Regions from separate parts of the Mesorhizobium sp. BR-1-1-10 genome, predicted to be linked through region 1. Evidence: predicted binding sites of a transcription regulator. Region 1 holds the regulator's gene; each other region holds the start of a gene.
What was found. The regulator HrcA, encoded in region 1, represses chaperone genes, less so after heat shock. The targets are predictions, from matches to a motif close to GTTAGCACTCNCNNNNNGNGAGTGCTAAC.
Positions count from the first base shown of each region.

Region 2: the regulator HrcA is predicted to act here: its motif matches at 4,924-4,952, upstream of LB555_RS23195 (co-chaperone GroES).
Region 3: the regulator HrcA is predicted to act here: its motif matches at 2,161-2,189, upstream of groES (co-chaperone GroES).

Region 1 covers NZ_JAIUIL010000004.1:112,946-123,565, forward strand. The annotation lists gene LB555_RS09365 (PQQ-dependent sugar dehydrogenase) at 1-391, opposite strand, end outside; gene LB555_RS09370 (hypothetical protein) at 497-694, opposite strand; gene hrcA (heat-inducible transcriptional repressor HrcA) at 798-1,880, opposite strand; gene rph (ribonuclease PH) at 2,036-2,752, shown strand; gene LB555_RS09385 (VOC family protein) at 2,936-3,346, shown strand; gene rdgB (RdgB/HAM1 family non-canonical purine NTP pyrophosphatase) at 3,346-4,023, shown strand; gene hemW (radical SAM family heme chaperone HemW) at 4,020-5,198, shown strand; gene LB555_RS09400 (low molecular weight protein tyrosine phosphatase family protein) at 5,202-5,525, shown strand; gene LB555_RS09405 (GlxA family transcriptional regulator) at 5,623-6,594, shown strand; gene LB555_RS09410 (M24 family metallopeptidase) at 6,854-8,158, shown strand; gene LB555_RS09415 (isochorismatase family protein) at 8,514-9,194, shown strand; gene LB555_RS09420 (alpha/beta hydrolase) at 9,213-10,163, shown strand; gene dnaQ (DNA polymerase III subunit epsilon) at 10,183-10,620, opposite strand, start outside.
Region 2 covers NZ_JAIUIL010000011.1:137,060-147,679, forward strand. The annotation lists gene LB555_RS23160 (DUF5074 domain-containing protein) at 1-153, shown strand, start outside; gene LB555_RS23165 (aldo/keto reductase) at 241-1,071, shown strand; gene LB555_RS23170 (hypothetical protein) at 1,093-1,401, opposite strand; gene LB555_RS23175 (glutathione S-transferase family protein) at 1,600-2,307, shown strand; gene LB555_RS23180 (ATP-binding protein) at 2,645-4,144, shown strand; gene LB555_RS23185 (hypothetical protein) at 4,141-4,350, shown strand; gene LB555_RS23190 (usg protein) at 4,439-4,717, opposite strand; gene LB555_RS23195 (co-chaperone GroES) at 5,110-5,424, shown strand; gene groL (chaperonin GroEL) at 5,483-7,114, shown strand; gene LB555_RS23205 (hypothetical protein) at 7,176-7,400, shown strand; gene LB555_RS23210 (DUF982 domain-containing protein) at 7,539-7,847, shown strand; gene LB555_RS23215 (cupin domain-containing protein) at 7,953-8,555, shown strand; gene LB555_RS23220 (hypothetical protein) at 9,327-9,551, shown strand; gene LB555_RS23225 (DUF1236 domain-containing protein) at 9,621-9,929, shown strand; gene LB555_RS23230 (nucleoside hydrolase) at 10,044-10,620, opposite strand, start outside.
Region 3 covers NZ_JAIUIL010000002.1:439,270-449,889, forward strand. The annotation lists gene LB555_RS05100 (TetR family transcriptional regulator) at 1-331, shown strand, start outside; gene LB555_RS05105 (hypothetical protein) at 350-1,003, opposite strand; gene LB555_RS05110 (class I SAM-dependent methyltransferase) at 977-2,086, shown strand; gene groES (co-chaperone GroES) at 2,252-2,548, shown strand; gene groL (chaperonin GroEL) at 2,614-4,269, shown strand; gene LB555_RS05125 (TetR/AcrR family transcriptional regulator) at 4,452-5,063, opposite strand; gene LB555_RS05130 (OsmC family protein) at 5,212-5,694, shown strand; gene LB555_RS05135 (nuclear transport factor 2 family protein) at 5,712-6,098, shown strand; gene LB555_RS05140 (LysE family translocator) at 6,113-6,724, opposite strand; gene LB555_RS05145 (YkgJ family cysteine cluster protein) at 6,918-7,205, opposite strand; gene LB555_RS05150 (hypothetical protein) at 7,306-7,473, opposite strand; gene LB555_RS05155 (hypothetical protein) at 7,475-7,882, opposite strand; gene LB555_RS05160 (hypothetical protein) at 7,882-8,109, opposite strand; gene LB555_RS05165 (cold-shock protein) at 8,451-8,660, opposite strand; gene LB555_RS05170 (SDR family NAD(P)-dependent oxidoreductase) at 8,937-9,689, opposite strand; gene LB555_RS05175 (glutathione S-transferase family protein) at 9,773-10,441, opposite strand; gene LB555_RS05180 (CsbD family protein) at 10,609-10,620, shown strand, end outside.

The DNA of each region.
Region 1 (10,620 bases):
TGAGACCGCCGGCAAAGATGCTTTTCTCAGCGGCTTTCGCGCTGCCCTTCGCCAGGCGATAGACGCGGAGCTGGTTGGCCTTGCTGTCGGCAATGAACAGGTCGCCATTGGGCGCGATGCGCACCACGCGCGGATTGTCGATCCCCGAGGCGATCAACTCGGCCGAAAACCCCGGCGGCAAATGCGGCTTTGCGTCCGCCGGCATGTCGATCACGCCGGCGCTGTTGGAGGCGGATTTGGTGACATAGGGTTTCGGCAGGTCTTCCGGCTTGATCAGCCGGCGCACGCCGGGCCTGTCCGCCCGCCAGTCGCCGAAGGCGGCCGGGCCTTTGAGCACAGGCTGGTCGGCTTGCTGGGCGAGCGCCGCTGTCGTGACAAACAGTGCGGACATCGCCAGTCCGGCTAACCGCATCACTTCCTCCAATCCGTCATGAAGGAAAGCAACGATCGGTTTGCCCGTGGGTTCCGTTGCGCACGATGCGCAAAACCTCTCGGATCATGTCCCGGCTGCGTAAAAATCGTCGTCCAGGCGTTTTTCCAATTCAACGAGATCGGCCGGCAATGGCAGGCCCATGGCGCGCATCTCGCGCAGTTTTTCGCGCAGCTGTTCCTGAATTTCGTGCTGGTCCTCCGGCTGGTTGACCATCTCCTCGAGCAACAGACTGATCTGGGCCTTGAACGATTCCAGCGCCATTCTTTTTCTCCTTTGCAGCCTGTCTGGATTTACGGTCCCGCCAGGAAAGTCGTTCGCGGTCGAATTCCGGCATGGAAACCAAAGCAATAATTCCTCGGACTCCTTACCTCAGCATGCGGGAAATCAGCTGTGCCGTATAATCCACCATCGGCACGATGCGGGCATAGTTCAGCCTTGTCGGGCCGATGACGCCGAGCGCGCCGACGACGCGGGCGTCCTTGTCGCGATAGGGCGCCACCACCAGCGACGAGCCCGACAGCGAGAACAGCTTGTTTTCCGAGCCGATGAAGATGCGCACGCCCGATCCCTGCTCGGCGAGGTCGAGCAATTGGATCAGCCCGTCCTGCGTCTCCATGTCCTCGAACAGGTGGCGCAAGAGTTCGATGTCGGCCTGGGCGGTGACGTTTTCCAGCAGATTGGCGCGGCCGCGCACGATGAGCCGCGCCGGCAGGCCGCTTTCGGCCCCCGCCCACACCGCAAGCCCCTTCTCGACGAGGTCCTGCGACAGCGTGTCGAGGGCGGCTCTCGTCTCTTCCTTGATGCGGGCGATCTCGGTGCGCGCCTCGGCCAGCGTGCGGCCACGGATATGCGCATTGAGGAAATTCGAGGCCTCGTGCAGTTGCGAGACGGTGATGCCGGCGGGCAGCTCGACGACACGGTTTTCGACATCGCCATTCTGCGATACCAGCACGGCAAGCGCCTTGGTCGGCTCCAGCTGGATGAATTCGATATGCTTGAGCGCCACCTCGTTCTTGGCCGCCAGCACCAGGCCGGCGCCGCGCGACATGCCCGACAGCATCTGGCTGGCCTCGGTCAGCATATGCTCCAGCGTCGCGCCGGAGCCGGAGGCCCGCACCTGCGCCTCGATGGTGCGGCGCTCCTCGTCGGAGAGGTCGCCAAGCTCCATGAAGGCATCGACGAAGAAACGCAGGCCAGCCTGGGTCGGCAGGCGCCCGGCCGAGATGTGCGGCGCGTAGATCAGCCCGAGATGCTCGAGGTCGCTCATCACGTTGCGGATGGTGGCGGGCGACAGCGAGGACGGCAGGATGCGCGACAGGCTGCGCGAGCCCACGGGTTCGCCGTCCCGCAGATAGGAATCGACGATGCGCCGGAAGATGTCGCGCGAGCGCATGTCGAGCGACTGAAGAGCCAGCGACTGCGAGGCGGGATCGACTGCCTTGGTCATTCGGCTAAAAACCTCCGGTTCAAGGATATAGACTTCGGTGGGCCGCGCGCAACCCGGTGTCTGTGTCGGATCGCTCGGCCATTTTCCTTTGCGCCATGGGCTTGGTGGGGCTACAAGCCGGCCACGATTCAAAAAATGACAAGAAAGCAGGCCGAATGCGCCCCTCCAAACGCCAATTCGACGAAATGCGCGCCATATCCTTCGAGCGCGGCGTCTCCAAGCATGCCGAAGGCTCGTGCCTGGTGAAGTTCGGCGACACGCATGTCCTGTGCACTGCCAGCCTTGAGGAAAAGGTGCCTGGCTGGATGCGCAATTCCGGCAAGGGCTGGGTGACGGCCGAATATGGCATGCTGCCGCGCTCGACCGGCGAGCGCATGCGCCGCGAGGCCTCCGCCGGCAAGCAGGGCGGCCGCACGCTGGAAATCCAGCGGCTGATCGGCCGTTCGCTACGCGCCGTGGTCGACCTGCAGGCGCTGGGCGAACAGCAGATCACCGTCGACTGCGACGTCATCCAGGCCGATGGCGGCACCCGCACCGCGTCGATCACCGGCGGCTGGGTGGCGCTGTATGACTGCCTGCGCTGGATGGAAGCGCGGCAGATGGCCAGCGTTTCGAAAGTGCTGAAGGATCATGTCGCGGCGATTTCCTGCGGCATCCATGACGGCCAGCCGGTCATCGATCTCGATTATATCGAGGATTCCTCGGCCGGCACCGACGCCAATTTCGTCATGACCGGCAAGGGCGGCATCGTCGAGATCCAGGGCACCGCCGAGGGCGAGCCCTTCTCCGAAGAGCAGTTCGCGGCCTTGATGGGCCTGGCCAAGAAGGGCATTTCCCGGTTGGTCAGCCTGCAGCAGATGGCGGTGGCTTAGTTTATTCATGCGGAGCCTGGGCACCCCCCTCTGCCCTGCCGGGCATCTCCCCCGCAAGGGGGGAGATCGGATGTTGTCGAGAGCTTCGCCAACAATCAGCATAGAATACCATGAGCCGGCGCTCACGCTGCCAATTTCCCCCCTTGCGGGGGAGATGGCCGGCAGGCCAGAGGGGGGTGCCTCGTGACTCCCTCTGCCATTCTTGAATCCGCCCTCTATGTCACCGACCTCGCTGAAGCAGAGGTCTTCTACACCGATATCCTCGGCCTCACCCTGCTTGGCAAGGTAGATGGCCGCCACCTTTTCTTCCGCTGTGGCCCGGGCGTGCTGCTGATCTTCAACGCCGAGGCGACCAAGATTCCGCCGGCGTCCGATGCGCGGCTGAAGGTGCCGCCGCACGGCACGGTTGGCGAAGGCCATCTGTGCTTTGCCGCAAACGCCGCTGAAATCGAGCTTTGGAAAACCCATCTCTTGGCGAAGAAAATCGCCATCGAAAGCGAATTCGAATGGCCGCAAGGTGGCCGTTCGATCTATATACGCGACCCTTCGGGCAATTCGATCGAGTTCGCCGAGGCGAGAATCTGGGGCCTTTGATGCACTCGCCAAACCTCCATACGCTTGATGGCAAGAAGATCGTCGTCGCCAGCCACAATGAAGGCAAGCTGCGCGAATTCGCCGAGCTGATGGGACCGTTCGGCTTCGAGGCGAAATCAGCCAAGGCGTATGGCCTGCCCGAACCGGACGAAACCGGCACCACCTTCGAGGAAAACGCCTACATCAAGGCCTTTGCCGCCGCAAAGGCGACCGGCCTGCCGGCACTGTCGGACGATTCCGGCCTCTGCGTCGACGCGCTCGACGGCGCGCCCGGCGTCTATACCGCGAACTGGGCCGAGACTCCGGACGGTTCGCGCGATTTCGCCATGGCCATGCAGCGCACCGAAGTGGCGATGCAGGAAGTCGGCGCGGCCACGCCCGAACGGCGCACGGGCCGCTTTGTCGCCGTCATCTGCCTCGCCTTTCCCGACGGCGAGGCCGAATATTATCGCGGCGAGGCCGAGGGCACGCTGGTCTGGCCGCCGCGCGGCGAGCTCGGCTTCGGCTACGATCCGGTGTTTTTGCCCAATGGCTTCGACAAGACCTTCGGCGAGATGAGCGCGGAGGAAAAGCACGGCTGGAAACCCGGCCAGGCGACGGCGCTGTCGCACCGCGCCCGCGCCTTCCAGAAATTCGCCCAAGCCCGGCTTGGTTCGGTGAGGCCTGGCTCGGCATGATCGGACCCGGCACCACCATGGCGCTCGACCGCGGTCCCGGCTTCGGCGTCTACGTGCATTGGCCGTTCTGCGCCGCCAAGTGCCCGTATTGCGACTTCAACAGCCATGTCCGCCACCAGCCGGTCGACCAGGAGCGCTTCGCCGCCGCCTTCGAGGCCGAGTTGGCAACGATGCGCCAGCGCACCGGGCCACGCGAAGTGACCAGCATCTTCCTCGGCGGCGGCACGCCGTCGCTGATGAAGCCGGAAACCGTGGCCAGGGTTCTGGACGCCGTGGCCAGGAATTGGACAGTGCCTGACGGCATCGAGGTGACGCTCGAGGCCAACCCGTCCTCGGTCGAGGCGGAGCGGTTTCGCGGTTACCGCGCCGCCGGTGTCAACCGCGTCTCGCTCGGCGTGCAGGCGCTGAACGACAAGGATTTGCGCTTTCTCGGCCGGCTGCACAATGTAAGCGAAGCCTTGCACGCCATCGGGCTCGCGCGCGAAATCTTTCCGCGCCTGTCCTTCGACCTGATCTATGCGCGGCCTGGGCAGACGCCGGAGGATTGGCAGGCGGAACTCGAACAGGCGATCGGCCATGCCGCCGACCACCTGTCGCTCTACCAGCTGACCATCGAGGAAGGCACGCCCTTCCATGCGCTCCACGCGGCGAAAAAATTCGTCGTTCCCGACAACGACCACGCCGCCGATCTCTATGCACTGACGCAGGAAATCACGTCGGCGCACGGCCTGCCGGCCTACGAGATCTCCAACCACGCCAGGCCGGGCGCCGAGAGCCGGCACAATCTGACCTATTGGCGCTACGGCGAATATGTCGGCGTCGGCCCCGGCGCGCATGGCCGCTTCGTCGAGAACGGCCACCGTGTGGTGACCATCGCCGAACGGATGCCGGAAACCTGGGCCAATCTGGTCGAGGCCAAGGGCCATGGCATCACCGGCGGCGAGCTGCTGACGCGCTCCGAAGAGGCCGACGAGTTTCTTTTGATGGGGCTCAGGCTCGCCGAAGGCATCGACCTCTCGCGCTACGAGGCCTTCTCCGGGCGAGGGCTGTCGAGCGCGCGCCTGTCGGTGCTGCAGGGCGAGGGCCTGGTGGCGCCGATCGGCAACGCCCGCCTGCGCGCCACGCCGGCCGGAATGATCGTGCTCGACGCCGTGGTCGCGGATTTGGCGCGCTAAACCTTGAAAAACGTCCTCTTCGTCTGCAGCCAGAACCGCTTGCGCAGCCCGACCGCCGAACAGGTGTTTTCCACGCGGCGCGACATCAAAGTCGCCTCGGCTGGCACCAATCATGACGCCGACACGCCGCTGACCCACGAGCTCGTCGGCTGGGCGGACATCATTTTTGTCATGGAGAAAACCCACCGGACGAAACTGCAGAAGCAGTTCAAGGCCAGCCTGAAGGCGGCCAAGGTGATCTGCCTCGATATCCCCGACGATTATGAATTCATGGACCCGGAGCTGATCGCGCTTCTGAAGGCGCGCGTGTCCCGGTATCTGGACTGAGCGCTTGCATTCGCTCCTTCGCCTTCGGCCGAACACCGTTGACCCCGAAGCCCATCTGCCCGAATTGTAGCCCCCGATCCTTCCGGCTCCGGACGCCATGGCCACGCGCGAACCACCCAAACCCACGGACGCCCCGCTCACCTTCGCGGTGCTGGTGTTCCCCGGCTTTCCGATGATGGCGTTCAGTTCCGTCATCGAGCCGCTGCGCGCCGCCAACATACTGGCGAAGCGGGAATGCTACCGCTGGATCATCGTCGGGGCGACGGAAGGGACGGTCGAGGCCTCGAACGGCGTCGTCATCCAGCCAGGCTTTTACGCCGAGGCAGCGCCCAAGGTCGACCGCATCGTGGTCTGCTCGGGCGGCGACGCCGACCATCTCGTCGCCGAGGACGCCGCGAGCTGGATCCGCCGCAGCCTGCGCAATGGCGCCCATATCGGGGCCGTGGCGGATGCGGCGTTCTTCCTGGCACGCGCGGGCCTGCTCGACGGCCATGCCTGCACCTTGCACTGGACCAGCCAGGCCGCCTTCACCGAGGCGTTCCCCAACATCGAGCTGCGCCGCGATCTCTACGTCATCGACCGCAAGCGTTTTACCTCGGCCGGCGGCGTCGGCAGCCTCGACATGATGCTGGAGATCATCACCCGCGACTACGGCGCCGAGCTTGCCGCGGGCGTCGCCGAGTGGTTCGTGCACAGCCAATTGCGCTCGAGCGTCGACCGCAAGCTGATGCCGCTGCGCCTGCGCACCGGGGTCCAGAACGAACTGGTGCTGTCGGCCATCGCCATCATGGAAGACGCGGTGGAGGAGCGGCTCGGCATGGCCGAGCTGACGGCGAAGCTCGGCGTTTCCTCCGACAAGCTCGAGCGCTCGTTCCGCTCCGAACTCGCCATCTCGCCCAACGGCTATTATCGACGGCTCAGGCTGAAACGCGCCGCCGACCTGCTGGCGCATTCGACGCTTGCCGTGCGCGACGTGGCGCTGGCCTGCGGCTTTGCCTCGATGTCGAGCTTTGCCCGCGCTTTTCGCGAGGAGCATGGCCATGCGCCGAAGCTGGCGAGAAGGCATTAGGGGCCGCGTTCTGCGAGGGCCCCCTCATCCGGCCGCTCCGCGGCCACCTTCTCCCCGGTGGGGAGAAGAGGTTGGCGCCGGCGCCGGTAGTCTCCTCTCCCCCTCGGGGAGAGGTCAGCCGAGTGAAGCGGAGGCTGGGTGAGGGGCAGCGCCACGCATTCCAGAGCGGCATCCCGCACAACCCACGCGGTTTTCCGCACAATCAACCCGCTCCTCCTGCGCCATGGTCGAATCAGCAACCCACCCAAGGCCAGACCCCATGAGCATCGTCGTATTCGACCCCGACAGCACCGAGGACGTCGACTTCAAGGATCGCATGCGCCACCCGGCGGCGGCCGATCCGGCCGGCGGCATGTGGCTGTCCGACACCGAGCCGTCCTTCATCGATGCCGACGCCCTGCGCAAAGGCCGGCTCAACAAACTGCGCGGCTGGATGCGCGAGGCCGGCTATGGCGGCGTCGTTTTGTTCGACCCCTACAACCAGCGCTACGCCACCGGTTCGCGCAACATGTTCGGCTATTTCCTGCGCAACTCGACCCGCTATTTCTTCATTCCGGCCGACGGGCCGATCGTGCTGTTCGAATATCCGCAGAGCTACCATGTCTCGATGGTGCTCGACACGATCGACGAGGCGCGTCCTTCGAAGCTCGTCTGGTCTTCCGTGTCGGGCCGCGACGACGAAACCGCCGGCCCCTTCGCCGACGAGATCGCCGAACTCTTGAGAAAGCACGGCGGCGGCTCGATGAAGCTCGGGCTCGACCGCTGCAGTCATCTGCAGGCACTCGCCCTGGAGAAGCGCGGCTGCGAGGTCCGGGACTGCCAGGGCGAGATCCTCGCCGTGCGCGCGGTCAAGACGCCGGAGGAGGTCAAATGCCTGCTGGCCTCGATGGCCGGCGCCGAAGCCGCCGTCTATGCGGTGCGCGAAGCGATCAAGCCCGGCGTTTCCGAGAACGAGCTGTTCGCCATCATGTATGGCGAGGTCATACGCCAGGGCGGCGAGTTCATCGAAACGCGGCTGCTGACCTCGGGCCAGCGCACCAATCCGTGGTTCAATGAAGCCAGCGGCCGCAAGATCAGGCCCGGCGAATTGCTGGCGCTCGATACCGACACGATCGGCTGTTACGGTTATTATTCGGATTTTTCCCGCACATTCCGCTGCGGGCCGGGCAGACCGACGCCTTATCAGAAATCGCTCTACCGCATGGCGCATGATCAGGTTCAGCACAATATTTCGATCGTGAAGCCCGGCATGGCGTTCCGCGAGATCGCCGAGAAGGCGTGGAAAATTCCGGACCGCTTCGTCGACCAGCGCTACACCTCGGTCATGCATGGCGTCGGCATGCATGGCGAGACACCATTTATCGCGCATGCCATGGATTACGAGACCTATGGCCGCGACGGCCATATCGTGCCAGGCATGGTGGTGAGCGTGGAAAGCTATATTGGCGAGAAGGGCGGCCGCGAGGGCGTCAAGCTGGAGGACGAAATCCTGATCACCGAGACCGGCACCGAGCTTCTGTCGCGCTTTCCGTATGAGGATGAGTTTTTGGAGAAAGAGGTTTGATGGTGGTCTCCGCCGCTGGCCTACACGCGGTACTGCCAGCCTTAGAGATTAGCCGCCACGCCTCTCGCTTCGTCATCCTAGGGCGGAGCAAGGAGCGAAGCGACGCGGCGCAGACCCCTGGAGCTGCTCCGCAGCCCAAGGGATCCATGCCGCGACCCCAACGTGTCACCACGGAGCAGAATTCCGCTCCGCTGCATCCTTCGACAAACATCACGGCATGGATTCCAGGGTCTTCGCGACGCCGCTTCGCGGCTGCTGCGCCCTGGAATGACGAAGTCGCGGGGCCTTTTCGGACAATCGTCCAAGCCTGCGCCAAAAGGCCGAGAGAAACAGCGTCAGCCGGAAAACCCTCCGCATGAAAGCCCCCATTTCCATCAGGCGCGGCACGGTGGCCGCTGTGTTCATCGACCTGCAGGAAGAGCACCGGCGGGACAAGCGCTACCTCGTCGAGGGCTATGAAAAGATCCTCGCCAACGTCCAGCGCCTGCAGGCGGCGGCGCGTCAAAACCATGTGCCGCTTTATCACTGGGCCTATATCGTCGATCTCGACAGCCAGGACCGGCCCTTCCATCCGGTCGGCGAAGACGGCAAGTCGGCCTTTTCCGACAAGAGCGACCCGCTGACCGAGATCTGCCACGAAGTGGCGCCGGCGAATGGCGAGGCGCTGCTAATCAAGGCCGAGGCCAGCGCCTTCCGCTCCGGTCCGGCCGGCGATCGGCTCAAGGCTTCCGGCATCGAATGGCTCGTCATGGCTGGCGTGTGGACCGAGGCCTGCATCGACGCGTCGGTCAGGGATGCCGTGGCAAGGGGCTTTCGCGTGCTTTTGGTCAAGGATGCCTGCGGCAGCGGCAGCGCGGCCATGCACCAGACCGGCATCCTCAACCTTGCCAACCGGCTCTATGGCGGCGCGGTTACCGACACCGACGGCGCCTGCCGGCTGCTGGCCGGCGAGCCGGTCACCGTCTGGCAGGTCGAAGGCTCGGTACCCCTGCGCTTCACTTTTGAAAACGCCGCCCGTCTCTATGCCGAGCTTTGACGTACCCCTCGGATTGAAATGACCAGCCGCGGCAAATACGGACCATGGCTCGACCCGGCGCTCTGGGCCTATATCGACAGCGTCAACGCCTGGTACCCGCCGGAGATTGCCGGCCTGCCGATCGACAAGCAGCGCGCGGTCTATGCCAGGATGTGCCGGGCCTTCCACCAGGGCCGACCGCCCGGGGTCAAGGCCACCGACAGCCTGGTCGGCGCTTCGAACCATGATGTCCCGGTTCGCCGTTACCGGCTCGCCGGCTCCACACCGCGTGCGACAGTGCTCTATTTCCACGGCGGCGGTTTCATCCTCGGCGGGCTCGAAAGCCATGACGACATCTGCGCCGAAATCTGTGCCGGCACCGGCTTCGACGTTGTGTCGGTCGATTACCGGCTGGCGCCCGAGCATCTCCACCCCGCCGCCTTCGACGATGCGCTGGTGGCTTTCGAATGGGCGGCGGCGACCAGCGAGCCGCCGCTCGTGCTCTGCGGTGAAAGTGCGGGCGGCAATCTGGCGGCGGCGGTGGCACAGGCCACGCGTCACCATCCGCGCGCCGCGATCGGCCAGGTGCTGATCTATCCCGATCTCGGCGGCGACGAGGCGATCGGCTCCTACGTGGAACACGCCGATGCGCCGCTGCTGTCGACAAGCGACGCCGCCTTCTACCGCGACGTCCGCTCAGCCCGGAAGCAATCGCCCGGCGATCCGACCTTCGCGCCGCTGCGCGACCGCGACTTTTCCGACCTGCCGCCAACGGTGATCATCACGGCCGAATGCGATCCGCTGTCGTCGGACGGCGAAGTCTATCGCGACCATATCCTGGAGGCCGGCGGCAAGGCCTGGTGGCATGAGGAGCCCCGCCTCGTGCACAGTTTCCTGCGCGCCCGCACGACCGTGCCGGCCGCGGCGGAGGCTTTTGCGCGCATCATTGCGGCCGTTGCCGCGCTGGGCCGGGGGGAATGGCCCTACTGAGGCCGCTTCTCGGATGGCTTCATGACGACAGCGCCTGGGCTGCTTCCTGGGGGGAGGCTTTCAGCCACAGCGCCTTTTCGCCGAGCGTCGCGACCATGGCGGCGTGCGCGGCGCGCTCCGTTTCGGTCAGGCGGGGCAGCAGCGGCGCCGGACGCTCGGCAACGATGATCTCGATATGCCTGACATTGTTGCCGCCCTGGGCCGGCGCGGTGGCACTGTCGAGGATCAGTGCTGCCTGTTTGCCGCCGATCAGCTCGATATAGACTTCCGCCAGCAATTCGGAATCGAGCAGGGCGCCGTGCTTGGTGCGCTTGGTATTGTCGATGCCGTAGCGCCGGCAAAGCGCGTCGAGCGAATTGGGTCCCATCGGGTGCTTGCGGCGCGCCAGTGCCAGCGTGTCGACGACAAGCCCGTTATCGACAGGCGGGTGGCCGAGCCGCCCGAATTCGACATTGAG
Region 2 (10,620 bases), on a different contig from region 1:
CGCCGCGTCGACCCGCGGACGGGCAAGGTTCTGGAGAAGCTCGACATGCCTGCCGGCATGGGCGTCTCGGGGCTGGAATCCGATGGCGCCGACCGACTGTTCTGCGGCAGCGGAAACGCCGGCGTGGTGAGGGCGGTGCGCCGGCCGAAATAAGGGTCCGCGAATTTTCCCCAATCGACTGGCCGTTGTGCGATGCCAAACCTAGATAGGCTGGACCATCCCCCACAAAAGGATTCTCCCATGCCCGAACAGATCACGTTGAACGACGGCACCGCCATTCCCCAGCTTGGCCTTGGCGTCTGGCAGGTCGATCACGACATCACGGCGCAGGTGGTGGGCTGGGCTATCCAGGCCGGTTACCGGCTGATCGACACCGCCGAGGGCTACCGGAACGAGGAAGGGGTCGGCGAGGCGATCCGCGCCGCCGGCGTGCCGGCGGCAGAGCTGTTCATCACCTCGAAGCTGCGCAACGGCGCGCACCAGCGCGATGCGGCGCTTCGGGCCTTCGACGACACGATGAAGAAGCTCGGCGTCGAGCAGCTCGACCTGTTCCTGATCCATTGGCCGGTGCCCAGCCAGGACAAATATGTCGAGGCGTGGAAGACGCTCGTCGAGCTGCAGCAGGCCGGCCGCATCAAGTCGATCGGCGTTTCGAATTTCAACAGGGATCATCTGGAGCGCATCATCGGCGAGACGGGCGTGACGCCCGTCGTCAACCAGATCGAGCTGCACCCGCGCTTCCAGCAGCGCGATCTGAGGGAATTTCACGCCCGGCACGACATCCATACGGAAAGCTGGAGTCCGCTGGGCAGCGGCCGGTTGCTGAGCGACCCGACCATATCAGGCATTGCCCGCAAACACGGCAAGTCCACCGCGCAGACAATGATCCGCTGGCATCTCCAGCAAGGGCTGATCGTCATCCCGAAGTCGGTGCGCCAGGACCGCATCGCGGCCAACTTCGATGTCTTCGATTTCGAACTGGACGCACAGGACCTGGAGACGATCGCCGGCATGGATTCGGCTGACGGCCGTAACGGTCCGGATCCGGTGACGGCGGCGTTTCTGTTCTGACAGGACGAAGCGGTCGGCGCGCTAAATCCCCGAGCCGTCCAGCTGTTGCGCGTCGTCGCCTTCCCACGGCGCTGGCATCGAGGCGCCCCGGCTGAGATTGGCCGAGGGCATCGGCATCCAGCACTTCAGCTCCGGCTCGGCATATTCGACGACGCGGCCGGGCGAGGAATCGGAGGCGCGCCAGCCCTCGTCACCGAACTGATCGGCGCGTGACCAGTAGGCGAGGTCGACTTCCGCCGGCCCCTGCTCGGATGGGCGGACCGTCACGAGGATCCGGCTGCCGTCTTTTGGCGCGCTCGACATATGGCGCCAGCGGTCGGGCTCGTCCATCGTATTTCCTCCTGCCTTGCTGTGGGATGAAGTGTCGCCTCGTCGTCGGAGACGGTCAACCCAAACTTTGCGCAACCCATCCTGTTTCGATAGGCTGCTCGTTCCGCCCGGCGCGCGGGGAGTGGATGATTTGTCGGATTGCACCAGCCGCATCCGTCCTTGATCTGGCGACGGTCGCCGAGACAAGGAGAGGCATTCATGAGTGACGAAGTCGAGCCGATGCCGGCTGGGGTGGAAACAAAACTGTACTTCAGCCGCAACCCCAATCCGCGCCTGGGGGTCGCGGTGGCGCGTCATCTCGGGGCGAGGGTGACCTTCGAATTCGCGTCGCCGTTCGCGCCGGGGCAAGCGGAGCGATTCCGGCCGCTCAATCCCAATCTTTCCCTGCCCATACTGGTCTGGCCCGGCGGAAGCCTGTGGGAGGCCGACGCCATAGCCTGCCGGTTGTCGCGCGACATGGGTTCCGATTTCTGGCGCAGCGGCGACGATGAGCCCGAGATGATCCGCTGGCTGAGTTGGGGCAAGGAGAATTTCATGCGGGCCTGCGACATGGTGCATTTCGAGCGCGGCACCAAGCAGCGCTATCACATCGGGCCGATCGATCACCAACTGGTCGAGGATGGGCTGAAACTGTTTCACACGACGGCGGCGATCCTGGAAACCGCGCTTGCGGGCCGGCAATGGCTGGTCGGAGACGAAGTTTCTTATGCCGACTTCCGCATGGCGACCTTCCTGCCTTTCAACGATGTCGCGGGCCTGCCGCTCGGCGACTATCGACTGGTCGATCGCTGGTATCGGCGGCTTGAAGCGATCGACGCCTGGCGTGATCCCTTCGAGGGTCTGGACGCGCCGCGATTGCCGCCAGTCCCAGGACAGGTCGAGCCGCATGAGGCGCCGAGGCTGTAGTCGAAAGGGGTGGCGACCGGCGTATACGTTTGGAGAGAAACTTGAAAACGCCGGCCGCCATTTGGGGGCGTTGGGGTGCATCGCTTTGGGGGGGCGATGCAGAGGCCAGGCTAAGCGGATGGCCGGCCGCCGCAATCGAAACGCCCGCCCATGGTGAACAGGTGGTTACTATCCACAGGTCAGGGCCGTAAACGGCAGGCCCGCCGGATTGCGGCCGTCCATTGCGGCCGGTCGTCATTGTCTCGGCTGTGCGCAACGCGAATCGCCGGCCATGCCACGCTCGACGGGCCGCGATCGGATTGCTAAGCCCGTCCGCGAAGGAGTTGATGAGTCTGGCATGACCGTTGCGATCGAGATGGGACACACGACAGCGGGCGCGCCGGCGAAACTCGATCTCGAGGAGTTGCTGGCGACCCGCCTTCTGGTGCAGGGCAATTCGGGCTCCGGCAAGTCGCACCTCTTGCGGCGTCTCCTGGAACAGAGCGCGCCTTGGGTGCAGCAGACCATCATTGATCCGGAAGGCGACTTCGTATCCCTGGGCGAACGCTACGGCCATCTGGTGATCGATGCCGAGGAGCATACCGAGCGCGGCTTGCAGGCGGCCGGCGAGCGGGCGCGCATCCACCGTGTCTCGACCGTGCTCAACCTCGAAGGCCTCGATGCCGAGAACCAGATGCGGCGCGCCGCCGCTTTCCTCGGCGGGCTGTTCGAGGTCGCGCGCGACCACTGGTACCCGATGCTGGTGGTGGTCGACGAAGCTCAGCTTTTCGCGCCGGCGGTGGCCGGCGAGGTGTCGGACGAGGCGCGCAAGCTTTCGCTCGGCGCCATGACCAACCTGATGTGCCGGGGCCGCAAGCGCGGGCTTGCCGGCATCATCGCCACGCAGCGGCTGGCCAAGCTCGCCAAGAACGTCGCGGCGGAAGCCTCCAATTTCCTGATGGGCCGCACCTTCCTCGATATCGACATGGCGCGCGCGGCCGATCTCCTGGGCATGGAGCGGCGGCAGGCGGAGGCGTTCCGCGATCTGGAGCGCGGCCAGTTCATGGCGCTGGGGCCGGCACTGTCGCGCCGGCCACTCGGCCTGCGCATCGGCCCGACCGACACCAGCCCGCGCAACGGCACGCCTAGGCTGATGCCGCTGCCGGAGGCGGCGCTCGAGGATGCCCGCGCCATCATCCTGGCCGCCCCGCCCGAGACGATGCGCGCGCCGCGCCGGGTGGCCTCGCCGGACCTGCTCGACCAGTTGATGGCGGCGAAGTCGGCTGCGCTGGAAATCCGCCCCGAACCGGCGGAGCCGCAAGTCAGCGCCGAGGATCTGGCGGAGCGGCGCGAGCGGGTGGACCGCGTGCTGCGCGCCATTCTTGCACAACCTGACGCGGGCTTCCGCGTGATCGGGGTGCTCTACCAGGAGTTTGTCGTGCGCTGCCGCATCGAGGGGCTCGCCTCGGTCGTGCCTGACCTGCCCGCCTTCCGGCGCATGTTGACGCGCGCCCGTGCCGGGCTGGGGGCCGAAGCCAGCGAGGACGATGTGTGGCGCGACGTCTCGGTGCGCGCTTCGCTGCTGCCGGAGGACATGCAAGGCGTGTTCATGATGATCGCGCGCGCGGCGAAGGAGGGCTGGCCGTGCCCGAGCGATGGCGCGATTGCCCGCGCCTACGGCTCGCACTCCATGCGCCGCGCCCGGCGGCTGCTCACCTATATCGAGGAGCAGGGCCTCATCGTCTGCCAGCTCGACGGCACGGGGAAGCGCACCGTGACGCTGGTCGAACTCGCCTGGGCAACGGCGCCCGGAGATCCCAATGCCGAGGGGGCGGAACAGGGAAGCCTGGCTTTGTGAGGGCATCCAACGCGGCCGTGGCGGCATTGCGATCTCATCGACAAACGCTGATCCGCTGGTTCTCGATGGCGGACCTGGCGGCGGCCGGCATCGCCTCGCTGGCCCTTGCGCGGTCCCCGGCAAGCGGCGCAAGGTGGCTGGTGCCGGGAACCTGCGGCTCGATCCTTGCCGGGCTCGGCGTGGCGCTGGTCAATCATCGTATCTGAAGCTTGCTTGCAGACGGCGGGTGCGAAGGCGATGGTGAGGTCGCTGGTCGGCTTCTGGTAAGGTCAGCACCGCGCGATGACGCCGCCCTTACTGGACCGTGATGACACCGTCGACCGCCCGCCATTCCGATGGGGTGATGAGCCGGTGGTGGGCGATGTGGACGGAGTGAAGCGGCCCGTCCAATTCGCGCTCCCAATAGGAGAGAAAGCCCTTGAGTTCGGGGAACTCCGGCGCCAGGTCGTAGTCCTGCCAGACATAAAGCTGCAGCAGGCTCCGATGGTCAGGCAGACGGTAATGGATTTGTGCGGTGGTCAGGCCATAGCCTTCCATCTGGAGGCGGAACTCCTTGCTGACGCTTGCGATCATTCGTGTCTCCTTTCGGCGGCAGCGGTGGCCGTAACGGCGAAAAAGTCTCTCGGCCCATCGATGTGCGCCGTCGGTAAACAACTCCTTCAGAGGGTGAGCGGTTCCGGCGCCGGCGATGGTACCGGCTCGGATAATTTTGCCGGATCTAGGCGTAAATTCAAGGGGCGGCTCCCGACGCAGAGCGAATAAGACCGCTATAACAGTGAGTTGGCACTCCGACGGCGTGAGTGCTAAAATTTTCTGGCCGGCCTCTTGAAACCGAAAAAAGGGAAAACTAGCTCGATATGCGCGCGCGATGCCTGACAAAGGGTCGCCGCATTTCCGCATCGGCCCGAATTGCCGGTCCGGTGTGGAGGAAGCTGAAAACCTGTTTGTCCCAAGAGGAGAACGACATGGCGTTCCGTCCATTGCATGACCGTATCCTGGTCCGCCGCATCGAGGCCGAGGAAAAGACCTCCGGCGGCATCATCATTCCCGATACCGCCAAGGAAAAACCGCAGGAAGGCGAAGTCATCGCCGTCGGTCCCGGCGCGCGCGACGACAGCGGCAAACTGACCGAGCTGGATGTCAGGGTGGGTGACCGTATCCTTTTCGGCAAATGGTCCGGCACCGAGATCAAGCTCAATGGCGAGGACCTGCTCATCATGAAGGAAAGTGACGTGATGGGCGTGATCGAACAGACCGCGCAAGTGAAGAAGGCCGCCTGACGGCTTCTTAGAAATCCACCAGTCAACGAATGCTGCCTAGAGATAGAGGAGTGATCCAATGGCTGCCAAAGAGGTAAAATTCCATACCGAAGCGCGCGAGAAGATGCTGCGCGGCGTCGATATCCTGGCCAATGCGGTGAAGGTGACGCTCGGTCCCAAGGGCCGCAACGTCGTCATCGACAAGTCGTTCGGTGCGCCGCGCATCACCAAGGATGGCGTCACCGTCGCCAAGGAAATCGAGCTTGAGGACAAGTTCGAGAACATGGGCGCGCAGATGGTGCGCGAAGTCGCCTCCAAGACCAATGACCTTGCCGGCGACGGCACCACCACCGCGACCGTGCTGGCCCAGGCCATCGTCAAGGAGGGCGCCAAGGCCGTTGCCTCGGGCATGAACCCGATGGACCTGAAGCGCGGCATCGACAAGGCGGTGGACGCCGTCGTCGCCGAGCTGAAGGCCAACGCCCGCAAGGTGACCCGCAACGACGAGATCGCGCAGGTCGGCACCATCTCCGCCAATGGCGACGCCGAGATCGGCCGCTTCCTCGCCGAAGCGATGGAGAAGGTCGGCAATGAAGGCGTCATTACGGTGGAGGAAGCCAAGACCGCCGAGACCGAGTTGGAAGTCGTCGAAGGCATGCAGTTCGACCGTGGCTATCTCTCGCCCTATTTCGTCACCAACCAGGACAAGATGCGCGTCGAACTTGACGAGCCCTACGTGCTGATCCACGAAAAGAAGCTCGCCAACCTGCAGGCGCTGCTTCCGGTGCTGGAAGCGGTGGTCCAGTCGGGCAAGCCGCTGCTGATCATCGCCGAGGATGTCGAGGGCGAGGCGCTGGCGACGCTGGTCGTCAACAAGCTGCGCGGCGGCCTCAAGGTCGCGGCCGTCAAGGCGCCGGGCTTCGGCGACCGCCGCAAGGCCATGCTGGAAGACATCGCGATCCTCACCGGCGGCACCGCGATCTCCGAGGATCTCGGCATCAAGCTCGAGAATGTGACGCTGGAGATGCTGGGCCGCGCCAAGAAGGTGGTGATCGAAAAGGAAAACACCACCATCGTCGACGGCGTCGGGCGCAAGGAAGAAATCCAGGGCCGCGTCGCGCAGATCAAGGCCCAGATCGAGGAGACCACCTCCGACTATGACCGCGAGAAGCTGCAGGAGCGGCTGGCCAAGCTTGCCGGTGGTGTCGCGGTGATCCGCGTCGGCGGCTCGACCGAGGTTGAGGTCAAGGAGCGCAAGGACCGCGTCGACGATGCCTTGCACGCGACCCGCGCGGCTGTCGAGGAAGGCGTGCTGCCCGGCGGCGGCGTCGCGTTGCTTCGGGCCGCCAAGGCGCTCGATGCTGTCCAGACGGACAATGCCGACCAGAAGACCGGTGTAGAGATCGTGCGCCGCGCCATCGAGACGCCGGTCCGCCAGATCGCGGAAAATGCCGGTGCTGAAGGCTCGATCATCGTCGGCAAGCTGCGCGAGAAGAGCGAATTCGGCTGGGGCTGGAACGCTCAGACCAACGAGTTCGGCGATCTCTATGGCCAGGGCGTGATCGACCCGGCCAAGGTGGTGCGCACCGCGCTGCAGGATGCGGCGTCGGTCGCCGGCCTGCTGGTGACCACCGAGGCAATGGTGGCCGAGAAGCCGAAGAAGGAAGCCGCCAGCCCGGCAATGCCGGCCGGCGCCGGCATGGACTTCTGAGGTCCGACCAGTCCGCCCGCTCCCTCGACAGGGAGCGGGCATCGGTTGAAGGGAGAGAGATATGGATGCGCTTGCCGACCTTGGGCCCGTGCCCGCGCCGACACATCAGGCAAAGGAGTTCCTGGCCTATGAAAGCGAATGCCGCGGTGCGTTGAAGCCGCTGCTGGCGGAACTGCTCGACAGGGCCGAAGCCGCCGGCTGGAAGCGGCGGACCGTTGCCGCGACGCTGATGTTCCTGGCCGCGCAACAGGTGTCGGAGGCGTCCGAGGCCTCGGCCGGCGGCTGAGCGCTGACATTCAATCCCATGAACCTTACGGGCAGTCCCATGAACCTTACGGGCAGTCCCATGAACCTTACGCGGCGGGCCGCGCCTTCCGGTGTTCGGCCCGCCGCGGGTCCGCACAATCGAGAGGAGGCACAAGCCATGAATCGCTGGCAGTTTGAAGAACCGGTGACCATTCTGGTCGGAATGGGCTTTCCGAGGAAGATCGAAAGCGTGATGGAAGCCTACGCGCTGTTGCAGGACTGGCCGGCCGCCAGCCGCAACGGCGCCCATGCCGTCGCCCTCAATGCCTGCAAGGCGGGCATCGCCGGTGAGATCGACCCGGAGACGGTGCGCGCGACGCTGGTCACCTTCGCACGCCGCAACGACATATTGCTGCCGGATATGGTTTCGCCGGCCGCTGCGATGGACAATGCGCTGCAGGCAGGGCGAGGCGGCAGGTCCGCCTGATCTTCAGCGATCCGCCTCGCGGCGGTGGCGGGCGCGAGCCCGCGGGGAACCAAGCGATGGCCATCGGGTTGAATCAGCGTTGGTTCCCCGAGGCGAGGCGACGTCATGAGCATCCTGCAAAGCATCAAGAAAGTGGCCGAACAGGTGACCGGTGCCGCAAGACCGGACAGCCGTCATGCGGCCGACCTTGTCAGGCCGCGCAAAGCGAACGAGTTCAGGTTTGGCGATGATGGCCTGGTGCCCAATCATCCGTCCTGGCCGCTGGTCGTCTATCGCGGCGCAGTGAGATTGCCGGAAGACTTCGATCCCGCGGCCGTGTTAGAGGCGCTTTTCTCGGCCAATGGCTGGGGAGACAGCTGGCGCAACGGCATCTACGATTATGTTCACTACCATTCGCGCATCCACGAAGTGCTCGGCGTGGCGCGTGGCACGGCGAAGGTCCGGTTTGGCGGCAAGAAGGGCCGAACGCTGGCGCTGAAGGCCGGCGATGTCGCGGTTCTTCCGGCCGGCACGGGGCACCAGCGCATCTCCGCTTCGGACGACTTTCTCGTCGTTGGCGCCTATCCGCCGGCCGGTACCTATGACGAATGCACGACCACCGCCGACCACGCCAAGGCGGTGGTGACGATCCCCAAGGTCGGCCGTCCGCGCAAGGATCCCGTCTATGGAAGCAAGGGCCCGCTGCTGGCGGCGTGGAAGAAAGATTGAGTTCGCCGAAGGCGAAAGAGAGCAGGCCCTGCCTCGGAACGATCGACGGGCAGATCGAAGCATAGTTCATCACTCCGGTGGAACGCTCTCGGGCATTGGAGGTTGATAGCCGTCGAATGCTTTATCAACGGACTGGAAAACGGAGAGAGCCCGCCTTCGGTTGACGCCGGGGCGGGTTCTTTTTTGTCTGAGATTCTCGGGATTGATGGCGCGCGGGAACATGTCCGGCATGCCAGGCGCAATGGGAGCAAGCCTGGAGAAAGCAGGTGGTGAAGAGATTGCGCCTGCCTCGGAGCGGACAGACGACTGATACCGTCTACATTCCGTAGGTGAGGGCAACATAGATCGCCGGGATAAGCGTCAGGCAGATCGCCATTCCCACGACAACGGCGATGGCCAAGCGCTCGGTTCGCCTGACAAGATCGACCATGTTGGCGTCCTCACTCAGACAGACGGGCGGGCCCGACGGGATTTCCGGGGCCTGAACATCATTGTCATTTGCGGGGCGATTGTCGTCGTGGATGCTCGGTCTCTGGGCTGATGTCACTGCTTGCCTCGCTCTCAGAATATCCGGCGGTCGAGCTGGATTCCGCGATGATGGGTGATTGGCTGCGTTGCTCCGGCGCGAAACCCAACGTATCGGCAAGAAATGGGTTGCCGCATACGACTTCAGTCTTGCCAATTATTAGACCTAAGCCTTGCCTGGGAACGCAATGCAGCGGGAGCCGTTGCTGACCGGTGACAACTCAAAGAATAGGAGAGGAGAAAGTCATGGCTGACGGCCCAACTGTTGTTAACTCTGGAGGTGGCGGCGGCACTGCGGTCGCTATTGTTCTTGCGATAATCGCCATCGTTGTCCTGCTGATATTTACCGGTGTCATCAACATCGGCGGCGGCGGCGGGAAGGACATCAACGTGAAGGTTGAGGCGCCAAAGGTGGAAGCTCCGGCCACTTCAGCGCCCGCGAAGCCAGCGGCACCTGCCAATGGTGGCTGATTGGCTGCGGCAGAGGCCAGAATTGTTCTGGCCTCTGAAAATGTGTCTTAGTTCACAAAAGGACTTGTCATGAAAAGGTATCTTGTCGGCGCTGTCGCGGCCCTCGCGCTTGTGGCTGGAATTGGTGCTTCCTTCGCGGGAGACGTCGTAATTCTCAAGCCTGAGCAGCAGACGGTCGTTCGCGAATACATCCACAAGCAAAAACTCGCGTCAGTCAGCCTGCTCGGCGTCGAACTCAACGTCGGCTCCGCTCTCCCTGACACTGTCGAGCTTCATACAATCGACGTCCCCGACGTCAGATACAAATACACTGTTGTCGGCGATCATGCGGTTCTGGTTGATCCCGATACACGCAGGGTCGTGCAGATCATCGAGTGATGCTGGTAGCTTGCCCCTGGCCAACGGGGGCGGCCCGCCGTGCCGCAAATGGCGCGGCGGGCTTTCTATGCGGAGCCACTTAATCCCTGTGAACATCGCCGAAACCTTCACCCGTCAGGCCTTGGCGTGGGTTAGCCGCTCCAGCGCATCGACGATCAGGCCGCAGAATTTCGGATGGTCAAGTTTCATCGCCACGGTATGGCGGAAGTCGACCTGCTCGCTCGCCGTGCCGCCAAAATGGTGCATCCCGCCCATCTTCTCGAAATTGCACACCGTCATGCCCTTGGTCCACCGCCCGGCGATTTCGACGCGGATATCGGCCTTCTCGGTGGTGAAGACGGTCGGGTCGATCATGGCCGCGACGCAGCACGCGTCGTGGACGGCTGGATACTCGATCTGCAGGAGGCCGCCATGCGTGGTCGCTATGAACTCCCAGATATCGAGGATGAACTTGGCGATCGGGCCGCCGACGGCGCGCACCCTGTTTTGCAGGTCCGGAGTGGCCAGCGCCTGGTGCGTGAGGTCGAGGCCGACCATGGTGACATCCCAATCGGCGCGGAACACGACGTCTGCGGCCTCCGGGTCGCCATAGACATTGAACTCCGCCGCTGGCGTGATGTTGCCGCGCGTGTAGGCTCCGCCCATCGCGACGACGCCCTTCACTCGATCGATGATGCGTGGGTCCTTGCGG
Region 3 (10,620 bases), on a different contig from region 1:
CGCCGCGTCCGATCGGCTGCTTGACGACTACCTCAGCCGGGTCGCCGGCGATCCGGCCATCCAGGATCTGCAGAACGCCATCCAGGCCGACAAGGCGCTGAAGAATCTCGACATCGCCGAAACCCGGCATCAAGCCAAGATGTTCTGCGACCACGTCATCGCCTTGCTCGAGCCGGAAAAGCACGAGCAGTTCGAACGCATGGTTCTGCTGATCTTCCAGCTCGCCGGCGGCGTTGTGCGCCTGGCGCTTGCGCAAGGCGAAGTGGAAAGCCGCCGGACCATCGAGGATTACCGATCGATCATCCACACCCAGTTGCGGCTGTTTCTTTAGCGACCGGCAACCGGGGGCCTATCTCGCCCGGCGGATGAGGCCTTCGAAACCATCGGCCAGGTCGGAAGCGCCGGCCGCGAACATCTTCACCAGGTTCTGCGGGCGGCCGGGCGTCTTGTTGGCATCGAGGAGAACAGCCCTGCCCTCATGCATGACGAAATCGAATTTCCCATAGTCGAAGCCGAGTTCACGCCGCCGTTCGCGCAGTTCGTCGGGAACAGCGGCGGGCTCGCGCCGGATCGTTTCCGATGCCTTGACCAGGCTGTTTGGCGAGACGTAGCGGGTGCAGCGCTCGCGCTCTCCGCAAAACACCCAGAAGCGCACCGCAAAGCCGTCAGGTTCTTTTTCCGGGATGAACTTTTCCACGACCAGATCATCACGATCGAGGACGCCATCGGGAACGTCGTCCCGGGATTGGTAGACCTCGTAGGACGGCATGGCTGGCACGTGCGCAAAGGGAGCCGGTTGGCCGGCACGCCTCGACCGCCGATTGAGCCGTGTCTCCGGAATGCCCTGGTTGTTGAGATTGCTTTTGACGATGACCGGGCCCAGCCAGCCGTCGCCCTCGGCCAGAAGCGCTCCGCTTACCCGCCGTTTCGATATGTCGGCGGCCCCGACATTGAGGCATAAGGGAAAACGCCGCGCATGTTCGAGATAATCCGCCGGCGTCATTGTCGCATCGACGTGCAGAACCGCGACATCGGCGCTGAATTGTCCGGAGAGGCCAGGCTGAATCCGGACCGAATGGCCCCGCCTCTTCAGGTCCTCGAGAATATCGAAAAGCATGTAACGGCTATTCCGGCGCAGCAGAAGGCCGCGGCGACCCAGGAACCGGTCATGCTCATGCGTTATGACAATGATGCGCGCCACCAGCTAACCCCTTGGCTTCCATCCCCACTTCCATTAAGCGGCTCTAATCAATCAATGCCAGACTTTCCTGGGCTCCAACGGGTCTGCATGACGAATCATTGGGACAGTTATCATCGGCACTGGAAGCTCCTGGACGCCCCGCTCCGGCCGACGCCGGAAACCGTCGGCATAGTCGAGCGCGAACTCGATCTCGGAAATGCCGATGTCCTTCTGCTTGGGGTGACACCTGAATTGGCGGTTCTAGGCAGATCGATGTTGGCGATCGATCAATCGGCTGCCATGATTTCCGGCGTATGGGCCGGCGACAACACCTCGCGAAGGGCGATGGCCGGCAACTGGCTTGACCTCCCGGTCGAGCGGGAATGTTTCGACGCGGTCATCGGCGACGGCTGCCTGTCGGCGGTCGATACCAAGGCCGCGCGCGGTTCGCTGTTCGGTGAAATCGCAAGGGTGCTAAAGCCTGGCCGGCGTGCGGCGATCCGCGTGTTCGCTCGGCCGGAAACCGCGGATGACCTGCGCGGCATCGAAGCTCTGGTCCTGGCCGGCGGAATCGAGAATTTCCACGCGCTCAAATGGCGGATCGCCATGGCGTGCACGACTGGCGACTGCGACAGCAGCGTCGATGTTCAAGCGATCCGCGCGGCATTCGACAAGCTGTTTCCGGATCGGGAGGCCCTTGCCGCGCGCACCGGATGGAGCATGGCATCCATCAACACGATCGACGTCTATGCGGGCTCCGAAACGAGGTACAGCTTCGCGACGCTGGCCATGCTGGAGGATGAGGCGCGAGATTGGTTCGACCAGGTGCGCGTCGTGCCAAGCGGCAGCTATCCCCTGGCGGAACGTTGCCCGCTCCTGGTGCTCGGTTCGGCCAAGCTTCGATAAGTTCATCGCCATCGTACGAAGAGGCGCTCCGCGCGCCTTGACTCTGGCAGGTCGGCGGCCTATTTCAGCGCCACGTTAGCACTCGCCCTTGGTGAGTGCTAACTATGTGTCCGGCGCCGCCGGACGGAGGAACTGTTTCTCACCGTTCTCATCGAGGAAGAAAAAATGGCAAAGTCGAAGTTCCGCCCGCTTCATGACCGCGTGGTCGTTCGCCGGGTCGAATCCGAATCCAAGACCGCCGGCGGGATCATCATCCCGGATACGGCGAAGGAAAAGCCGCAGGAAGGCGAGATCATCGCCGTCGGCTCCGGCGCTCGTGACGAAGCTGGCAAGCTGGTCCCGCTGGACGTCAAGGCCGGCGACCGCATCCTGTTCGGCAAGTGGTCGGGCACCGAAGTCAAGCTCAATGGTGAAGACCTTCTGATCATGAAGGAATCCGACATCATGGGCATCATCGGCTGATTATCGGCCTCACCCTCAACTTGAATTTTTCGGGCTCTATCCGAGCCCCTGCCAGGAGCTAAAACATGGCTGCCAAAGACGTAAAATTCTCTCGCGATGCCCGTGAGCGCATGCTGCGCGGCGTCAACATCCTCGCCGACGCGGTGAAGGTCACGCTCGGTCCCAAGGGCCGCAACGTCGTCATCGACAAGTCGTTCGGCGCCCCGCGCATCACCAAGGACGGCGTCACCGTCGCCAAGGAAATCGAGCTTGAAGATAAGTTCGAGAACATGGGCGCGCAGATGGTCCGCGAAGTTGCTTCGAAGACCAACGACATCGCCGGCGACGGCACCACGACCGCGACCGTTTTGGCGCAGTCGATCGTCCAGGAAGGCCACAAGTCGGTTGCGGCCGGCATGAACCCGATGGACCTGAAGCGCGGCATCGATCTGGCCGTCACCGAAGTGGTCGCTGCTCTCGGCAAGGCCGCCAAGAAGATCAAGACCTCCGAGGAAGTTGCCCAGGTCGGCACGATCTCGGCCAATGGCGACGAGTCGGTCGGCAAGATGATCGCGGAAGCGATGCAGAAGGTCGGCAACGAAGGCGTCATCACGGTTGAGGAAGCCAAGACCGCCGAGACCGAACTCGAAGTCGTCGAAGGCATGCAGTTCGACCGCGGCTATCTCTCGCCCTATTTCGTGACCAACGCCGACAAGATGGTTGCCGAGCTGGAGGACGTCTACATCCTCCTGCACGAGAAGAAGCTCTCCAACCTGCAGGCGATGCTGCCGGTCCTCGAAGCCGTCGTGCAGACCTCGAAGCCGTTGCTCATCATCTCGGAAGACGTCGAAGGCGAGGCGCTCGCCACGCTGGTCGTCAACAAGCTGCGTGGTGGCCTGAAGATCGCCGCCGTCAAGGCGCCGGGCTTCGGTGATCGCCGCAAGGCCATGCTGGAAGACATCGCCATCCTGACCGGTGGCCAGGTCATTTCGGAAGACCTCGGCATCAAGCTCGAGAATGTCGGCCTCAACATGCTCGGCCGCGCCAAGAAGGTGTCGATCTCCAAGGAGAACACCACGATCGTCGACGGCGCCGGTAAGAAAGCCGAGATCCAGGGCCGCGTCGCACAGATCAAGCAGCAGATCGAGGAGACCACCTCGGACTACGACAAGGAGAAGCTGCAGGAACGTCTGGCGAAGCTCGCCGGCGGCGTTGCGGTGATCCGCGTCGGCGGTGCGACGGAAGTCGAAGTCAAGGAAAAGAAGGACCGCGTCGATGACGCCCTCAACGCGACCCGCGCGGCCGTGGAAGAAGGCATCGTTGCTGGCGGTGGCGTTGCCCTGCTGCGCGCTTCGGCCAACATCAAGGTGACAGGCGTCAACGCCGACCAGGCCGCCGGCATCAACATCGTTCGTCGTGCGCTGCAGGCTCCGGCCCGCCAGATCGCGGCCAACGCTGGTGCGGAAGCCTCGATCGTTGCCGGCAAGATCCTTGAGAACAAGGGCGCGACCTTCGGCTACAACGCCCAGACCGGCGAATATGGCGACATGATCGTCATGGGTATCGTCGATCCGGTCAAGGTCGTGCGCACGGCCCTCCAGGACGCGGCCTCGGTCGCCGGCCTGCTCGTCACCACCGAAGCCATGATCGCCGAAGCTCCGAAGAAGGATTCGGCTGGCGGCGGCATGCCTGGCGGCATGGGCGGCGGCGGCATGGGCGGCATGGGCGGCATGGACTTCTAAGAAGTCCATAAAGCACGCCCATGAATCCAAGTTGCTCAAGCCCGCAAGCGGGCTTGAGTGGCGGCATGGACTTCTAATCCACGCTTCCATCTGCATTCAGCTACCGAAGGGCGGCCCTCGAGGTCGCCCTTTTCTTTTCCTCTTGAGGCTGGTGCTCCACCGCAGTCAGTTGGGACTAGCGGTCAGACAGCGGTAGTCTCCGCCCGCTGTGCCACCTTGCCGGCGAGCACGGCCTGCTCGATAAGGATGGCCACCTCATCGGCCACTGCGTTGAGCGATGAGCGGTCGCGGGTGGCGCGGGCAATCACCATCAAGCCCTCCAGCGAAGACTCGGCCAGCAACGCCAGCGCCTGCGCGCGACGCTCGGGCACTCCTGCCCTGACGAAAGCCTCACGCAGCAAGCCGATCCACTGTTCGAAGGCCGAGCGGCACAGTTCGACAAGGTCGGGCACATCGCCTGGCGAGTCCAGCACGACCGGCGCGACCGGGCAGCCGAGTGAGAACTCATTGTCTTCCAGCATGCGTCCCACCGACTGATAGATGTGATGGACGGCGACGGCAGGGTCGCGTTCGGCGGCCAAAGCCTCGCCCAGACGCTCGGTTACCTCGGCGACGCTGGCGCGCGTCACCTCGACCACCAGTTGGTCCTTGCCGCCTGGGAAGTGGAAATAGAGCGAGCCGCGGGGTGCGCCGCTGGCGCTCAAAATGTCGTTGAGCGACGTGCCGTGATAGCCGCGCCGCCGCAATAGCAGTGCCGTCGCCTCGATCATCCGCGTGCGTGTGTCCGTCGCCATGTCAACCTCTGTCAGGAGTGCGCACTATAAGGCTTGCCCGAAATATGACAATCGGTCTACATAATATGTAAATCGGTCTACATATTTCGGAGGCAGAGATGGATAAGTATCGGCGGAAAGGGCAAAACGGCGGCCTGGCTCGTGATGCATGAGGAAGCGGTCGCGGAGCCTTCATTTCATCAAGCAGAGGAGAGACAGCAAAATTCGCGAAGCATCGGCCGAATGGCACGGCCCGCTCAAGGAAGGTTCCGGACGGCTCAGGCTGGGCAGCGGCGTGTTCGAGGGCGCCTACTCGTTCCCGTCCCGCTTCGAAAACGGCCCCGGCACCAATCCGGAGGAACTGATCGCGGCCGCCCATGCCGGCTGCTTCTCGATGGCGCTCACCGCCGTCCTCGGCAGTGAAGGTCATGTCGCAAGCGACATCCACACGACCGCCAAGGTGCATCTGGGCGCCACCGCGGCCGGGCCGACGATTACCCGCATTGAATTGGAGACGGAGGCGAACGTCCCCAGGCTCCCCGCCGCCGACTTCGAGCGGCTGGCGCAGTCGGCCAAGGCGGGATGCCTCGTCTCGCGGGCGCTGGCCGGCGTCGCCATGATCACGCTGAAAGCGAACCTCATAGGTCACTGAACGGAAGGAGAAATCGCTTGACCCAGGAATTGATCATCGACATCAACACGGCCAACCGCTCCGGCGAAACGGCTGAAATCATGCGGCGCTACAACGATGTGTTCCAGCGTCACGATCCCTCGGCTCTCGACGATCTGGTGGCGCAGGACTGCGTGATCGAGAACACCACGCCGGCGCCGGACGGCGCGCGCCGCGCCGGCAAGGCGGCCTGCGTCGAGCTGTGGTCGGCGATCGCTACGGCACCCGGGACGCGCTTCGACCTCGAAGAGACTTTCGTGGCCGGCGACCGCGCCACGATCCGCTGGCGCTATTGGATGGCCGACGGCAATTCGCTGCGCGGCGTCAACCTGATGCGCGTCGCGGACGGGCGGATCGTCGAGGCGATGGGTTATGTCAAGGGCTAGACTAAGCGCCTCGATCACCTATCCGCCAGCGCCAGCTTGGCGCCGAGCATGACGAAGGCGCCGGCAAAAGTCCGGCGCATCCAGGTCAGCACCATTGGCCGCGACACGACATGGCTGCGGATCGACGCCGCGAAGATGCCGTAGCCGACAAAAACCACGAAGGTCAAAAACATGAAGACCGAGCTGAGCTCCAGCATCTTCGACAGTGCGTTGGGTTCGGTGGTGCTGACGAATTGCGGCAGGAAGGCGAAGAAGAAGATCGACAGTTTCGGATTGAGCACGTTGACGAGGATGCCGGTGGCGATCACCTTGCCGGCCGAGCGCGGCGCGACATTGTCCTCGACGCTCAGGCCGCCTTTTTCCTTCAGTGTGTTCCAAGCCATGTAGAGCAGATAGGCGACGCCCAGATATTTCAGCGTCTCGAAGGCGACAGCACTGGTGTGCAGCAGCGCCGCCAGGCCGGTGATCGCGGCCGCCATATGCGGGATGATGCCGAGCGTGCAGCCAAAGGCGGCAATGATCGAGGCCCGCGCACCACGCGAAAGTCCGGCGCTTAGCGTATAGAGTACGCCGGTGCCCGGCGAAGCCACGACGATCAGCGACGTCAACAGAAATTCGATGCTCACGATGATTTCCTCCGGCGCCCTACCCTGACGCAGCCTAGCCAGCAAGCGGGGTGCGCACAAGCGACAGTCATTACAGCATGTCGCGGCGATAGGATTCGCCGACCCGCTGTAAGCTTCTGATTTTATGCTTGTCGTCGTCCCGGAACCGAGGACGCTTCCGGGCGACATGCATTCGCCGCCAGCAAAGCCGCCGCTAAGAGGTGGAAAATCCGAGCGCCCGGCGCGCCATCAGGCACTCGTCGTCGCCAGGCATGCAGGCGCGGCAGACATCCGGGCGCAGGTCATAGATGGTGCAGGCGGTCGACTTGCCGACCTCGCCAGACAGGGCCGAACAGCGCACGCCGTCACAGCGCATGCCCGACAGGTCTGCCGCCACGTATTTTTCCGGGATGCGGTCGAGCTGCGCATCGTCCTCTGTCGAAAAGCGCGGCCACTCGGCTGAATAGGAACAGCACGCGCCGCAGCTCTGGCAATCGAACATAGGAGCGATGCCTGGTTGTGCCGACGGCAGGCTGGTCGTGGCTGCCTGGGCAAACGGCCCCGGCGCGGCGAGATTGCGATCGGCGTCCCGCGGCAAGGCGCTACTTCTTCTTGCCGGTCTTGCCCTTCGGTGCGTCCGCTGGCGACTTGAACAGATCGGTCGCTGCCTGGTCGGCGGCGGCGGCCTTCGGCGCGGCAACCGGCTTGGCCGGCTTTGCGGCGGGAGCCGGCGCTGCCGGCTGATCCTTGGCGGAGAATTTTATGGCCATTTCAATCCTCGTCGGCGAAACGCGATGATGGTGCGCGCGGATTGCGCAAGCGGCCGATCAACGCGGAAACCGCCGTGATGTTCATTTCCTCGGGCGACCAGTTCCTGGCTTCCGCGATGTGGTGCGCGGCCAGCTCACGATGCGTGCTGCCGCTATACGCGGCATCCTGATAGGTGACACGCTCATGGGTCTTGGCGTCTTCGCGGACATACTCGATGAGGTAGTTCGGGCACTCGGCCCGGCCGCGCACGCCGACGCGCACCTGGGCATCGCCATGGGCGCGCTTGCAGCGTTCGAGCTTTTCCAGCACGCGCCGGACATATTCGACCGGCCTGTCCAGGGTCTCGACCATGTCGGCGATGGTCGCATCGGCCGCGATTGGCGTTTGCGGTACGCGCTTGGTGGCCATCAGCGTTTTCCGGCTCGTTTCGGCAGCGCCGCGAGTGCCGCGGCCGCCGCCATCTCGTCGGCCTCTTTCTCCAGCCGCAGCTCGCGCAGGCGCGCGGTCTTGGCTTCCCGCGCTTCGCTGACGGCATCGCGCTCGGAAATGATGCGGTTAAGCGACATCGACTGGGTTTGCGTCTTGCTGAACAGCGACACGGCCGGATCGACGGCTGTCTTCGAATGGGCGGTCAAAATCTTTCTCCTGTCAGGAGCCTGGTGCCGATAGGACGAGACCGGTCTTCGGTCGGGACCATGCACAAAGCGATGCGGCAGCGGATTCAAGATGCTGGAGCGTCCCTTAGCACGTTCAGCCCAATGCGCAGCGCATTTTCGGCGGCAACAAGCGTAAAATGAAAAAGGCCAGGCACCGCCTGACCTTCCCTGGGAGCGCCGCGCATCCAACTGGATGCACAAGGCAGCTCCTGATGGGCAGCAGAAGCCGTGGAAACTCAAGTTCCCGTAGCCATGCGCCCGAATTCGCCGTTCACCGGTGCCAGTACATCCGTGGTCACCGGGACGGCTGAATTCTTTCTTCAGGCCGCCTTCAACTGGTCGGCGGACATCTTGCCCGACTTGTTGTCGCGGACCATCTCGTAGCCGAGCTTCTGGCCCTCGACGATGTCGCGCATACCGGCGCGTTCCACGGCCGAGATGTGGACAAAAACGTCGGCGGAGCCGTCGTCAGGCTGAATAAAACCAAAACCCTTGGTGGCGTTGAACCACTTAACTGTGCCGGTGCTCATGACGAACCCTTTCCATGGCAAATATTCGTTCGCCGTCATGCGGATGCACAACGCCGTTTGTCTCGATTTTTGATGTGGGAAGTTCGTCAAAGGCGCGCTCGGAAGCGCGGATAACAAAAGTCAGTCAAACAAATATCGACGACTTTCTTCTACGCGTGTTTCAGACGCCTGTCAAATGTTGCGCCATCGATCCGAGAATTCGACGCCTGAAAGGACGTCATCTGGCCAACGTCCATGCTGAACAAGCGCCCGCACCTGAGCGTTGCCGGCGGCCGCTCAGCGTTCCTGGTCGGTCGGTCTGATGACGATCTCGTTGACGTTGACGCGCGCCGGCTGGCCGACGGCATAGAGGATGGCGGCGGCGACATCCTCGGCGATCAGCGCTTCCATCGTGGCGAGGCGCTGGTCCAGCCCCGCCTTCGAGGCAGCGTTGGTGATATGGTCGCCAAGCTCTGTGCGCACCAGGCCGGGCTCGATCACGGTGACGCGAACCTTGTCGGCATAGACTTCGCGCCGCAGTGATTCCGAAAAACCGACAACACCAAATTTGGTCGCCGCGTAACCGCTGGCGCCGGGATTGGCGACGCGGCCGGCGACCGACGAGACATTGACGATATGGCCCTTGGCAGCCTTGAGATGCGGCAGCGCCGCCTTGGTGACGCCCATCAGCGCCAGCAGGTTGAGTTCCACCATATGACGCCAGTCGTCGAGCGTTGCCTCCGCTGCCGGCGAGAGCAGCATCACGCCGGCATTGTTGACAAGGATGTCTAGCCGACCCCATTCGGCCACCACCTTCCCGACCATGGCCGCGACATCGTCATTGCTGGTGACGTCGGCCTCGATGCGCAAAGCCGTTCCGCCGATTTTCTCGATGCGGGCGGCCAGAGCTTCGAGCCTATCGACCCGACGGGCGGCGACCGCCACCCTTGCCCCGGCAGCAGCCAGTGCCGCAGCCGTCGCCTCGCCAATGCCCGAGGAAGCGCCGGTGACGAGAGCAACCTTGCCGGCAAGCATGGAAGAAACGGTCATTGCAACATCTCCAAAGCGCGCCGCGCCAATGCTCCTAGATAGGCCATCCCGATAAACGGGGAAGGCCACTTCGCAGATGGGTCCTATTCATCCGGCCCCGGCTCCGGCCACGGCTCCTTCGCCGCTTCCGCATACCATTGGCGCATCGCCGGCAGCGCGAGGATGGCGTCGACATAGGCCCTGGTGTCGGGCGCCAGATCCCCACCATAGGTGTCGAAGCGGGTGACGACAGGCGCATACATGGCGTCGGCCGCGGTGAAATGGCCGAACAGAAACGGGCCGCCCTTGCCGTGTTTCTCACGGCACTCGCGCCACAGCGCCTCGATGCGGGCGCGTTGCGCCTCGCCCTCGGCGTCGAGTGGCTTGTGGCCCTTTGGCCGCCGCAAATTCATCGGCCAGCCATAGCGGACTTCGCGAAAACCGGAATGCATCTCGGTCGCCGCCGAACGCGCCAGCGCCCGGGCGCCGATATCGGCCGGCCAGAGCTTTTTCTCCGGAAAGAGATCGGCGAGGTATTCAAGGATGGAAAGGGTTTCCCAGACCATTCCGCCAGTGTGGTTCAAGGGCTTGTGAACCAAGACAGGGACTTGACCTGTCGGCGACACGTTCGCCAGGTTGGCGGCGGTTTCCGGGGTGCGCAGCCGCACCAAGACCTCTTCGAACGGTATCTCCAGGTGCCGCATCGCCACCCAGGGCCTGAGCGACCAGGACGAGAAGCACTTGTTGCCGATATAGAGCGTGAATTCCGACATTTGTCCCCCTTGGCGGTTTGCTCCTTGCGGAGTGCGCTGGCCGGCACCCTAGCCTGCCGGCGCGGCGCCCGAAAGACACCCTGTTTCGCCGACATAAGCAGCGGCTCTCGGAACCGAAACCGTGCCGGCTCGTTTGCCAAGGCGAACCAAACCCGGGAGATGCGAAAATGGTGAACAAG